DNA from 2 places in the Streptomyces sp. NPDC058697 genome. Region 1 is predicted to be linked to the other one. Evidence: riboswitches for the same ligand, from Rfam matches in the RefSeq annotation. Region 1 holds a riboswitch; the other holds the start of a gene.

Region 1 (4,885 bases):
CGCCGTGCCAGGAGTCGAAGAGTTCGTTCGCGGTGGCCAGGAACTCCTTGGCCCGGGAGTAGCGCTCGTTCTGCGGGAGGAAGCCGCCGCGGCGGAAGTTCTCGCCGGTGAAGGCGTCCCAGGAGGTGACGACGTTCCAGGCGGCGCGCCCGTCCGAGAGGTGGTCGAGGCTGGCGAACTGGCGGGCCACCTCGTAGGGCTCGTTGAAGGTGGAGTTGATGGTGCCGGTCAGGCCGAGATGCTGGGTGACGGCGGCTAGCGCGGTGAGGACGGTGAAGGTGTCGGGGCGGCCGACGACGTCCAAGTCGTAGATCCTTCCGCCCTGTTCGCGCAGTCGCAGCCCTTCGGCGAGGAACAGGAAGTCGAACTTGGCGCGTTCGGCGGTCCGTGCGAAGTGCGCGAAGGAGCTGAACTCGATGTGGCTGCCGGCCTCCGGGTCGCTCCACACCGTGGTGTTGTTGACGCCGGGGAAGTGGGCGGCCAGGTGGATCTGCTTCAGCGGCTTGCTCATGGTCCTGCGGTCTCCGTCCGGCTCAGGCGGTGGCGTTGGCAGCGGCGGTGGCGTCGGCGGCAGCGCCAGTGGCGTTGGCGGCGTAGCGGTTGGCCGGGCGGGCGAGTCCGAGCAGTCCGCGCAGGGTGTCGGCCTCGTAGGCGCGACGGAAGGCGCCCCGGCGCTGGAGTTCGGGGACCAGGCCCCGGGTGATGGCCGGCAGGTCGTGGCCGAGGACTGCGGGGCGCAGCCGGAATCCGCTCAGCCCGGCCGACCACAACTCCTGGAGCAGGTCGGCGAGTTGGGCGGGCGTGCCGGTGAACACGCGGGCATCGCTGGTGAACGGCGCTCCCGCGAGGGCGTCGAGACGGTCCTTGCGGGCGGCCGCGACGGACGGATCCTCGTCGAGGAGAACCACCAAGTCGCCGAAGACGTGCAGGGGTTGGCCGGCGCGGCCGGCGAGGGCCTGTTCGGCGCGGATCTCGGCGACGATCGCGCGGGCCTGGTCGGTGTCGTGCGGGGTGACGTAGCCGATGTCGGCGGCGCGGGCCACCAGCCGGTACGGGACACTCTGGTGCGCGAGGGCGCTGACGACGGGCTGGCCCTGGGGCGGGCGCGGGGTGATGGAGGGGCCCTTGACGCTGAAGTGCGGGCCCTCGAAGTCGATGTAGTGGAGCTTGTCGCGGTCGACGAAGCGGCCGGTGGCCACGTCCCGGATCTCGGCGTCGTCCTCCCAGCTGTCCCAGAGCCTGCGCACGACCTCGACGTAGTCGGCCGTCTCGTCGAAGAGTTCGGTCACCACGTCCTGCGTGGCCGGGCTGTCGTAGGCGTCCAGTCGGGGCAGCGTACGGCGGCCGAAGTGCGCGGCCTCGTTCTGTCGTGCCGTCAACTGCACCCGCAGGCCCGCCCGGCCGGAGCTCACATAGTCGAGGGTGGCGATGGCCTTGGAGATGTGGAACGGCTCCGTGTGCGTGGCCACCACGGTCGGCACCAGACCTATGTGGCGGGTCAACGGTGCAATGCGCGCGGCGATGAGCACGGCGTCGAGCCGGCCGCGGACCTGGTCGGTCCGTCCGTCCGGCTCGATGAAGTGCGAGGACTGCAGGCCCAGGCCGTCCTCGAAGGTCACGAAGTCGAGGAGACCGCGCTCGGCCTCGGCGACGAGGCCGGCCCAGTACCCGGCGGTGAACAGTTCCCGGGGCCGGGCCACCGGTTCGCGCCAGGCGGCGGGGTGCCAGCCGGCGCCGTCGAGCGCCACGGCGAGGTGCAGCTGCGCTGAAGAGGGCAGGGCAGAAGGTGCTGAGGACACGGGACGTGTGCCTTCCTGATCGACCGTACGAGAAAGCCGGCCCTCACCGGAGGGCGCGGCCGCGGGGGATACAGGTCAGGAGCAACAGAGCGCGCCGGCTACGCGCAGCAGGTCGATGTGCGGCCGGGAGTAGAGGCGTACGCGATGGAGCGGGGCGGCCTTCGGGACGTTGCGGCGGGACACGGTTCGCGCTCGCACCTGCGTCACCTCCGCCCTTCCGGCCCGGCGGACGGACGTCCGGCCGACCTCGCGTTCGCGGGCCCTCGATCGGGCACCGCCTCCTCGTCAACGGGCACAACAGTACGGCTGTGCCTTTTCTTCCTGCCACAGGGAGATCTTTGTTGAGGGCTCCTCATCACAGGGGATCACAGGGGATCACAGGGGACGAAGCCGGTCCGGCGGCTCCGGCGGCCGGCTGCCCAGCTGTTGAGACGCCGTCTTGACGGTCACGCTGAGCGCATCAACACTGACGGAGACGGTCACGATTGCCAGCGCCCGTCGTGCGGGGACTCCCCGTTCGTGCGGTCATCGGCCCCGGCCCGCTGGCAGGCAACCCTTCCACCGCGACGGGGTGCCCCGGGTGACGACCGGGTTCCGCCGGAGCGGCGGGGCAAGCGTGGTCTCGCGTCTCGCGAGCCCCGACGGCAGGACCGGTGGGAATTGTCCAGGAACGGCTTGACGAGGCGCCTGCACATCGATTTGTCGCGTGTCTCCAGCGCTTACTGATCCGCTACGCGTCCGACCGATCCGGACCTGTACGGCAGCGCAGTCACTCCGTTCCGCCACTGGCGCCCACGAGGCGGCCAGGGCCCCCGCGTCCCCCTGGAGAGTCATGCCCGAGACAGTTTCCCGCGGTTCCAGCAGCCCTGACACCTTCACGACGACGGCCTCCCGTGCGGCCACCGCCCACTCGTCCGGCCGCGGCGCGGCCGCCGTCGGTACGTCCGTCCCCGGTCCGGCCGCCCGTCCGCACCGCTTCCGCGGCCGTATCGGTGTCGGTCTCGCCGGCGGCTTCTACCCGGCGCCGCACCGCTATCAGCTGTATCTGTCCGAGGCCTGTCCCTACTCGGGGCGTGTGGCGGTCGTCCTCGACCTGCTCGGCCTCAAGGGCTCGCTCACCACCACGGTCCTGAAGCTCCCCGCCGAGACGCCGGACGCCTTCGCATCGCTGCGCGGCGCCTACGAGGCGACCTGGCACCACTACGACGGCCCGCTCACCGCACCCGCGCTGTGCGACCGCTGGAGCGGACGCGTCGTCAGCAACCACGCGCCCGACATCCTCCGCGACCTCGCCGGCCTGCTCGCCGACGGAGCGTGCGAGTCCGCCCTGGACCGGCTCGACCGGCAACTCGCCCGCCACCCCTATGTGTTGGGCGATGAGCTCAGCACCGCGGACAGGGACCTCTGGGTGACGCTCACCCACCTCGACCACTTCAACGCGGCCGGCACCCTCGCCGCGTACCGCCACATCGAGGAGTACGTACGACGCCTCGGCGATCACCCGGACCTCTCCGTCGACGAGCGCTGACCGCTGAGCGCAGGCACACGGCCAGGTGTGACAACTGCGCGGCAGTGGGCCGGAATACCCCTTCCGGATATGCCGATGAGGGAGATAGAGAAAGGGAATAGTGAGGGAGTTGTAAAACGGCGGGCGGGGGACGCATGCGCATTCAGGTACTCGGGCCGGTCTGCGCCTGGCGGGACGGCACCCGTCTCGACCTCGGTTCGCCCCAGCGCCGCGCGGTACTCGCCCTGCTCGCCGTGTCCCGTGGACAGCAACTGCCGTTCTTCGGGATCGCGGACGCGCTGTGGGGCGAGCGCCCGCCGGCGACCGCGTCGAACGTCGTCCAGACCCACATCAAGCACCTGCGCCACCTGCTGGAACCGGACCGGCCACCACGCGCCCGGAGCGCGGTGCTCCCCCGGCTCGGCGACGGCTACGCGCTGCGGGTCCCGCACGGCGCCATCGATCTGCTGCGCTTCAGGGCCCTGGTCGCCGGGGCGGTGACCGTACGACGGGACGGCCGGGGCGGCGGCCAGGAGCGGGCCGCCGCGCTGCTGACCGAGGCGCTCGGGCTGTGGCAGCAACCGCCCCTCGCGGACCTGCCCTTCCTCTCCGCGCACCCGATGGTCGTCGCGCTGGCGGAGGAACATCGTGGTGCGGTCGCCCAGTACGGCGAGGCCATGATCGCGGCGGGCCGGAGCGCCGACGCGCTGCCCGTCCTGGAGGAGGCCGCGGTCGCGCAGCCGCTGGACGAGGACGCCCAGGCCCGGCTCATCCGGGCGTACGAGGCCGTCGGGCGACGTGACCAGGCGGTCGCCGTCTACCGGCGGAGCCGCCGTCGGCTGGCCGACGAGCTCGGCGTCGACCCCGGCCCCGCGCTGGCCGAGGCGTATGCCGCCCTGCTGCGCCGCCGCCCCCGGCCTTCCGCTCCCGGCGGCGGCCATGACACGGCAGGTGCCGCCGAGTTGGCCGCGCAGGTGCCCGCCCACGTACCCCCGTACCCGCCCTCGGCGCACCGATTACCCGCGCAACTCCCGGCCGACGTACCCGATTTCGCGGGCCGTGACCCCGAACTGTCCGCACTGGACCGACTGTTGGCCGCTGCGGCGGACAGCCCGACGGCCGGGGCCGTCTCGGTCGTCTCCGGCACGGCCGGAGTGGGGAAGACCGCACTGGCCGTGCACTGGGCGCACCGCACGCGGCACCGGTTCCCCGACGGCCAGCTCTACGTCAACCTGCGCGGCTACGACCCGGAGCGCCCCATGCCTCCCGGCGACGCCCTCACTCGGTTCCTCACCGTTCTCGGGGTCCCCGGTGACGCGGTCCCGCTCGACGTCGACGACCGCGCGAGCCGGTTCCGGACCGAACTGGCCGACCGGCGCATGCTGGTGGTCCTGGACAACGCCCTTTCCGAGGAACAGGTCCGCCCGCTGCTTCCCGGCTCGCCGGCCTGTTCGGTCGTGGTCACCAGCCGGGACAGCCTCACGGGACTGGTGGCCCTGCACGGCGCCCGCCGCATCGCTCTGGGCCCGCTCCCGCCGCCCGACGCGGTCGCCCTGCTGCGCACGCTCGTCGGTGCGCG
Region 2 (4,885 bases), on a different contig from region 1:
CCGTGTGGCCGCTGCTCGGCGTACCGGTCCTGAAGCCCTGAAGCCGCCAAGCCCGTAGGCCCGTAGACCCGCACGCCCGCACGCCCCGCAAGCCGTGAAGTCCTCAAGGAGCCCTCTCATGCTGACCCGTTTCGCCGTCGCCCCCAGTGGCTTCAAGGAGTCCCTGTCCGCCCAGGCCGCCGCCGACGCCATCGCGGCGGGCGTACGCCGTGTCGTACCGGACGCCGAGGTCGACCTGATCCCCCTGGTGGACGGCGGCGAGGGGACGGCCCGGGCTCTGGCCTCGGCGACCGGCGGCCGACTGGTCGCCCTGCCCGCAACCGGCCCGCTCGGCGAGCCCGTGGGCACCCACTTCGCACTGCTCGGCTCCGGATCCGGCACGGGCACAGGCACCGGATCCGACCTCGGCTCCGCCGACACGGCCGTCGTGGAGATGGCGGCGGTGGCCGGCCTCTCCCTCGTCCCGCATGGCCTGCGCGATCCGGGCGCCACCACCACGTACGGCGTCGGCGAGCTGATCCGCGCCGCCCTCGACACGGGCGTACGCCGCATCCTCGTCGGCTGCGGCGACTCGGGTACGTCGGACGGGGGCGCCGGGGCCCTGCAGGCGCTCGGCGCCCGCCTGCTCGACGAGGACGGCTTCGAACTCTCCCAAGGCGGCCGGGAGTTGACCCGCCTGCACCACATCGACCCGAAGGGCCTCGACCCCCGCCTGGCCCATACGGAACTGCTGGTCGCCTGCAACCCGTACAACGTGCTCTGCGGTGAGCGCGGCGTCGCCCGGGTCTTCGGTCCGCAGAAGGGCGCGACCCCCGCGCAGGTCGAGGAGCTGTCCGCGGGCCTGGAGAACTGGGCGTACGTCCTCACCCGGGACCTCCCGGTCACCTGCGACCTGTACGGCGGCCCCGGTACGGGTGCCTCCGGCGGCCTGGGCGCGGGGCTCGCCGCTCTCGGCGCCCGCCTCCTCCCCCGCTTCGAGGTGCTCCTCGACCATCTCGACCTGGACGCCCGCCTCGCCCGCGCCGACCTGGTCCTCACCGCCGAGGGTGCCCTGGACCACCAGACACCGCGCGGCAAGGTCCCGGCCGAGGTGGCCCGCCGCGCCAAGCTGAACGGACGCCCGGTCCTCGCCCTGGCGGGCACCCTCGGCGAGGGCGCCCACACGGTCCCGGGCGTGGACGCCTTCACCGGCATCCTGCCCGCCCCGATGGCCCTCGCCGAGGCCCTCGTACGAGCCTCCGAACTCCTCACCGACGCGACCGAGCGAGCCCTGCGGATGATCCTGCTGGGGGCGGGACTGCCACGAGCGGCGGGCGTGTGAGGGCGGCGGGGCGCGAACCTTCGCGCAGCCACCCGCCGGTCACACAGCCGGTCACACAGCCGGTCACACAGCCGGTCACACAGCCGGGACGCAACGCCCTTCCACTGTGCGGTAGTTCCACTTCGCGCCGTCGCTCACGAGTTCCTTGACGGCCCGGACGAACCGCTCGACGTGCTCGTCCGGGGTGCCGGCCCCGAAGCTGACCCGAATGGCGTTCAGGGACTTCTCGCCGGGCGCCGCCTCGGGGGCACCGCACTCGCCCTGGCTCTGCGGGTCACTGCCGAGGAGGGTGCGTACGAGCGGGTGCGCGCAGAACAGACCGTCCCGCACTCCGATGCCGTACTCGGCGGAGAGCGCGGCGGCGAAGTGCGAGCTGTTCCAGCCCTCGACGACGAAGGAGATGACACCGACGCGGGGCGCGTCGTCGCCGAAGAGCGAGAGGACGCGCACCTCGGGCACCTCGGCGAGCCCGGCCCTGACGGTGTCGATGAGGTGCTGCTCCCGGGCGACCAGCGTGTCGAAGCCGGCCTCGGTGAGGGCCTTGCAGGCGGAGGCGATGGAGTAGGCGCCGATGACGTTGGGCGACCCGGCCTCGTGCCGTGCGGCGCTCTCGTGCCACTCGACGTCGACGCCGCCGTCCACCCGCCGTGAGACCTTCCGCGAGGCACCTCCGCCCGCGAGGTACGGCTCGGCCTCGGTCAGCCAGTCGGCGCGTCCGGCGAGGACACCCGACCCGAAGGGCGCGTACAGCTTGTGCCCGGAGAAGGCGACCCAGTCGACGTCCAACTCCCGTACGGACACGGGGTGGTGGGGCGCGAGCTGGGCGGCGTCGAGCACGATCCGGGCGCCGTGCTCGTGGGCGGCGGCGGCCAGTTCCCGTACGGGCCACAGCTCGCCGGTGACGTTCGACGCGCCCGTGACGCACACGAGCGCCGGCCCGCGGGGGTCCCGCTCGGCGAGCGCACGCTCCAGCGTGGCGACGGCCTCGTCCGGGGTGCGCGGGGCGTTGAGGTAGGTGACGCGGGCGTCCCGCCACGGGAGCAGGGACGCGTGGTGCTCGGTCTCGAAGACGAAGACCTGGCAGTCGGCGGGGAGCGCGGCGGCGAGGAGGTTGAGCGAGTCGGTGGTGGACCGGGTGAAGACGACCTGGTCGCCGTCGCGGCAGTCGAGGAACTCCTCGACGGTCCTGCGGGCGTTCTCGAACAGGTCGGTGGACAGCTGGGAGAGGTACCCGGCCCCGCGGTGCACGCTCCCGTAGTACGGGGCGTACGCGGCCACGTCGTCCCACACCCGCTGCAGGGCCGGGGCGCTGGCGGCGTAGTCGAGCGCGGCGTAGGTGACCTCGCCGCCGGTGACGAGCGGGACCGTGACGTCCCGGCCCAGCACAGGCAGCGACGCGGAGGTGTCACGGCAGACGGCCTGGTCGGCGGCAGTGGAGGCAGCGGTGGAAACAGACATGGCGAACTCCTGTGAGGCAGGCGGGAACACCACGCGAGCGGGTGGAGCTCAAGCGTGGGTGAAGGGTGAAAAGGGGTGTGCGGAGGCGGGGCTCTACGCCCTATCGCATTCGCTTGCTCACAGAAGGCTCCCTCGGACGACCAGGACCCCTGGCGATACGAGGGGTCCGCGCTTGCCGTAGACCTCACTGCCTACGGCCTGGTCTTCACCCGGGGCACCCCGCCACGGACGGAGGGTTGCCGGACAGTCGGCCGGGGCCTGATGACTGTCGCTCATGACCTGCCTGCATCTTGCCACACGATGATCCGACCGCAACCCCGACGTCCGAATACCGGGACGGCCGGGGAGCGACGGGGCCTTTTCTCGCCCCCGCCGCCCCTACCCATTCCCGTCACTTACTCAGGGGCTCCGCCCCCGAACCCCCAAAAGACTGCGCAGTTCCCCGCGCCCCTGAAAAGGGGCGCGGGGAACTGCGCGACCAGCCACAACCCACCCGCAGCCGCTACGCGTTCGTCGCCGCCACCCACCGCTCCAGCGTGGCCTTCGCCGCCCCGGAGTCGATCGCGGCCGCCGCCTTCACCATCCCCGCCCGGAGCTGGTCCGCGAGCGGCCCGTCCCCCGGCGACAGAGCGACGAGCGCCGCCGCCGAGTTCAGCAGCACAGCGTCCCGCACAGGCCCGGTCTCCCCGTTCAGCAGCCGTCGGGCCACATCCGCGTTGTACGAGGCGTCGGCCCCCCGCAACGCCTCCACGGGCACCAGCTCGATCCCCACGTCACGCGGATCGAACGACTCCTCGCGCACCTTCCCGTCCCGCACGACCCACACCCGTGAGGTGGCCGTCGTCGTCAGCTCGTCCAGCCCGTCGTCACCGCGGAAGACGAGCGAGGAGTTGCCGCGCTCGGCGAACACCCCGGCCATGATCGGCGCCATCCGGGGATCGGCACACCCGACGGCCTGCGCCTTCACCTTCGCCGGATTGGTCAGCGGTCCGAGCGCGTTGAAGACCGTACGGATCCCCAACTGCCCGCGCGCGGCGCCCGCGTGGCGCATCGCGGGGTGGAACTTCGCCGCGAAGCAGAAGGTGATCCCGGCCGTCTCGGCGACCTGCGCCACCCGGTGTGTCGGCAGCTCCAGGTTGACCCCGAGCTTCTCCAGCACGTCGGACGCCCCGGAGGCCGAGGAGGCAGCCCGGTTGCCGTGCTTGACGACCTTGGCACCCGTCCCGGCGATGACGATCGCCGACATGGTGGAGATGTTGACGGTCTTCGCCCCGTCGCCGCCCGTACCGACGATGTCGACGGTGTCCCCCGGCACCTCGATCACGTTCGCGTGCTCGTACATCGCCTGGACGAATCCGACGATCTCCTCGACGGTCTCGCCCTTGGCCCGCAGCGCCACCACGAACCCGGCGATCTGCGCGTCGGTCGCCTCGCCCCGCATGATCAGGTCCATCGCCCAGGCGGTGTCCGCGGCGCTCAGGTCTCGTCCGTCCAGCAGGCCGTTCAGCAGGGCGGGCCAGGAACGGACCGCCGCGGTGTCGCCTCCTGCGGGGGTCACAGCGCTCATATGCCGCTCCTGGGTCGTCCGTCCCGCGATGGGGACGCCTGTGGGATGTGGGATTTTTCCCGTACTCCGTAGCCCGTAGTCCGTAGCTCGTTACGGGAACGGGTCCACCCTATCCAGCCCCGGGGACGGCAAAGAGCCCCGTCCGGGCAATGGACGGGGCTCCTGCCGTGGCGAACAGGTCGAAGATCAGTGGTGGCCGTGGCCGCTCGTGATCTCCTTGTACTCCTCGGCGGTGGGCTTCGGGATCTGGTTGTCCTCCCCGAAGTACGCGTTGCTGAGCTTGGCGCGCAGCTTCTGCGGGCCCTTCACCTTGCGCTCGACACCGTTCTCGTCGACCGCCGGGCCGATCGCGGCCGGCTCGTACTGCTCGTGCGCCGTGAGGGTGTGCAGAGCCTCCTGGCTGAGGGGCTCGTGGACCTCGATGAACTCACCGTGCGGCAGGCGCTTGATGATGCCCGACTCTCGGCCGTGCAGCACCTTGTCCTTGTCGCGGCGCTGGAGGCCGAGACAGATCCGCTTGGTGACGACGAACGCGATGA

Evidence for each region. A riboswitch is a leader RNA that binds a small molecule or an ion and turns the genes downstream of it on or off. The one in region 1 is predicted to bind S-adenosylmethionine.
Region 2: linked by a shared signal. The riboswitch ahead of ACFWXQ_RS41700 (aminotransferase class V-fold PLP-dependent enzyme) and the one ahead of ACFWXQ_RS03765 (glutathione S-transferase C-terminal domain-containing protein) in region 1 are both predicted to bind S-adenosylmethionine.

The regions. Positions count from the first base shown of each region.
Region 1 covers NZ_JBHXSU010000001.1:881,371-886,255, forward strand. Annotated here, with positions in the region: gene ACFWXQ_RS03750 (NtaA/DmoA family FMN-dependent monooxygenase) at 1-511, opposite strand, end outside; gene ACFWXQ_RS03755 (LLM class flavin-dependent oxidoreductase) at 534-1,799, opposite strand; gene ACFWXQ_RS03760 (putative leader peptide) at 1,875-1,997, opposite strand; SAM riboswitch class IV at 2,277-2,422, shown strand; gene ACFWXQ_RS03765 (glutathione S-transferase C-terminal domain-containing protein) at 2,632-3,327, shown strand; gene ACFWXQ_RS03770 (tetratricopeptide repeat protein) at 3,462-4,885, shown strand, end outside.
Region 2 covers NZ_JBHXSU010000032.1:27,570-32,454, forward strand. Annotated here, with positions in the region: gene ACFWXQ_RS41690 (SLC13 family permease) at 1-41, shown strand, start outside; gene ACFWXQ_RS41695 (glycerate kinase) at 119-1,321, shown strand; gene ACFWXQ_RS41700 (aminotransferase class V-fold PLP-dependent enzyme) at 1,397-2,779, opposite strand; SAM riboswitch class IV at 2,943-3,059, opposite strand; gene trpD (anthranilate phosphoribosyltransferase) at 3,282-4,346, opposite strand; gene ACFWXQ_RS41710 (cytochrome bc complex cytochrome b subunit) at 4,533-4,885, opposite strand, start outside.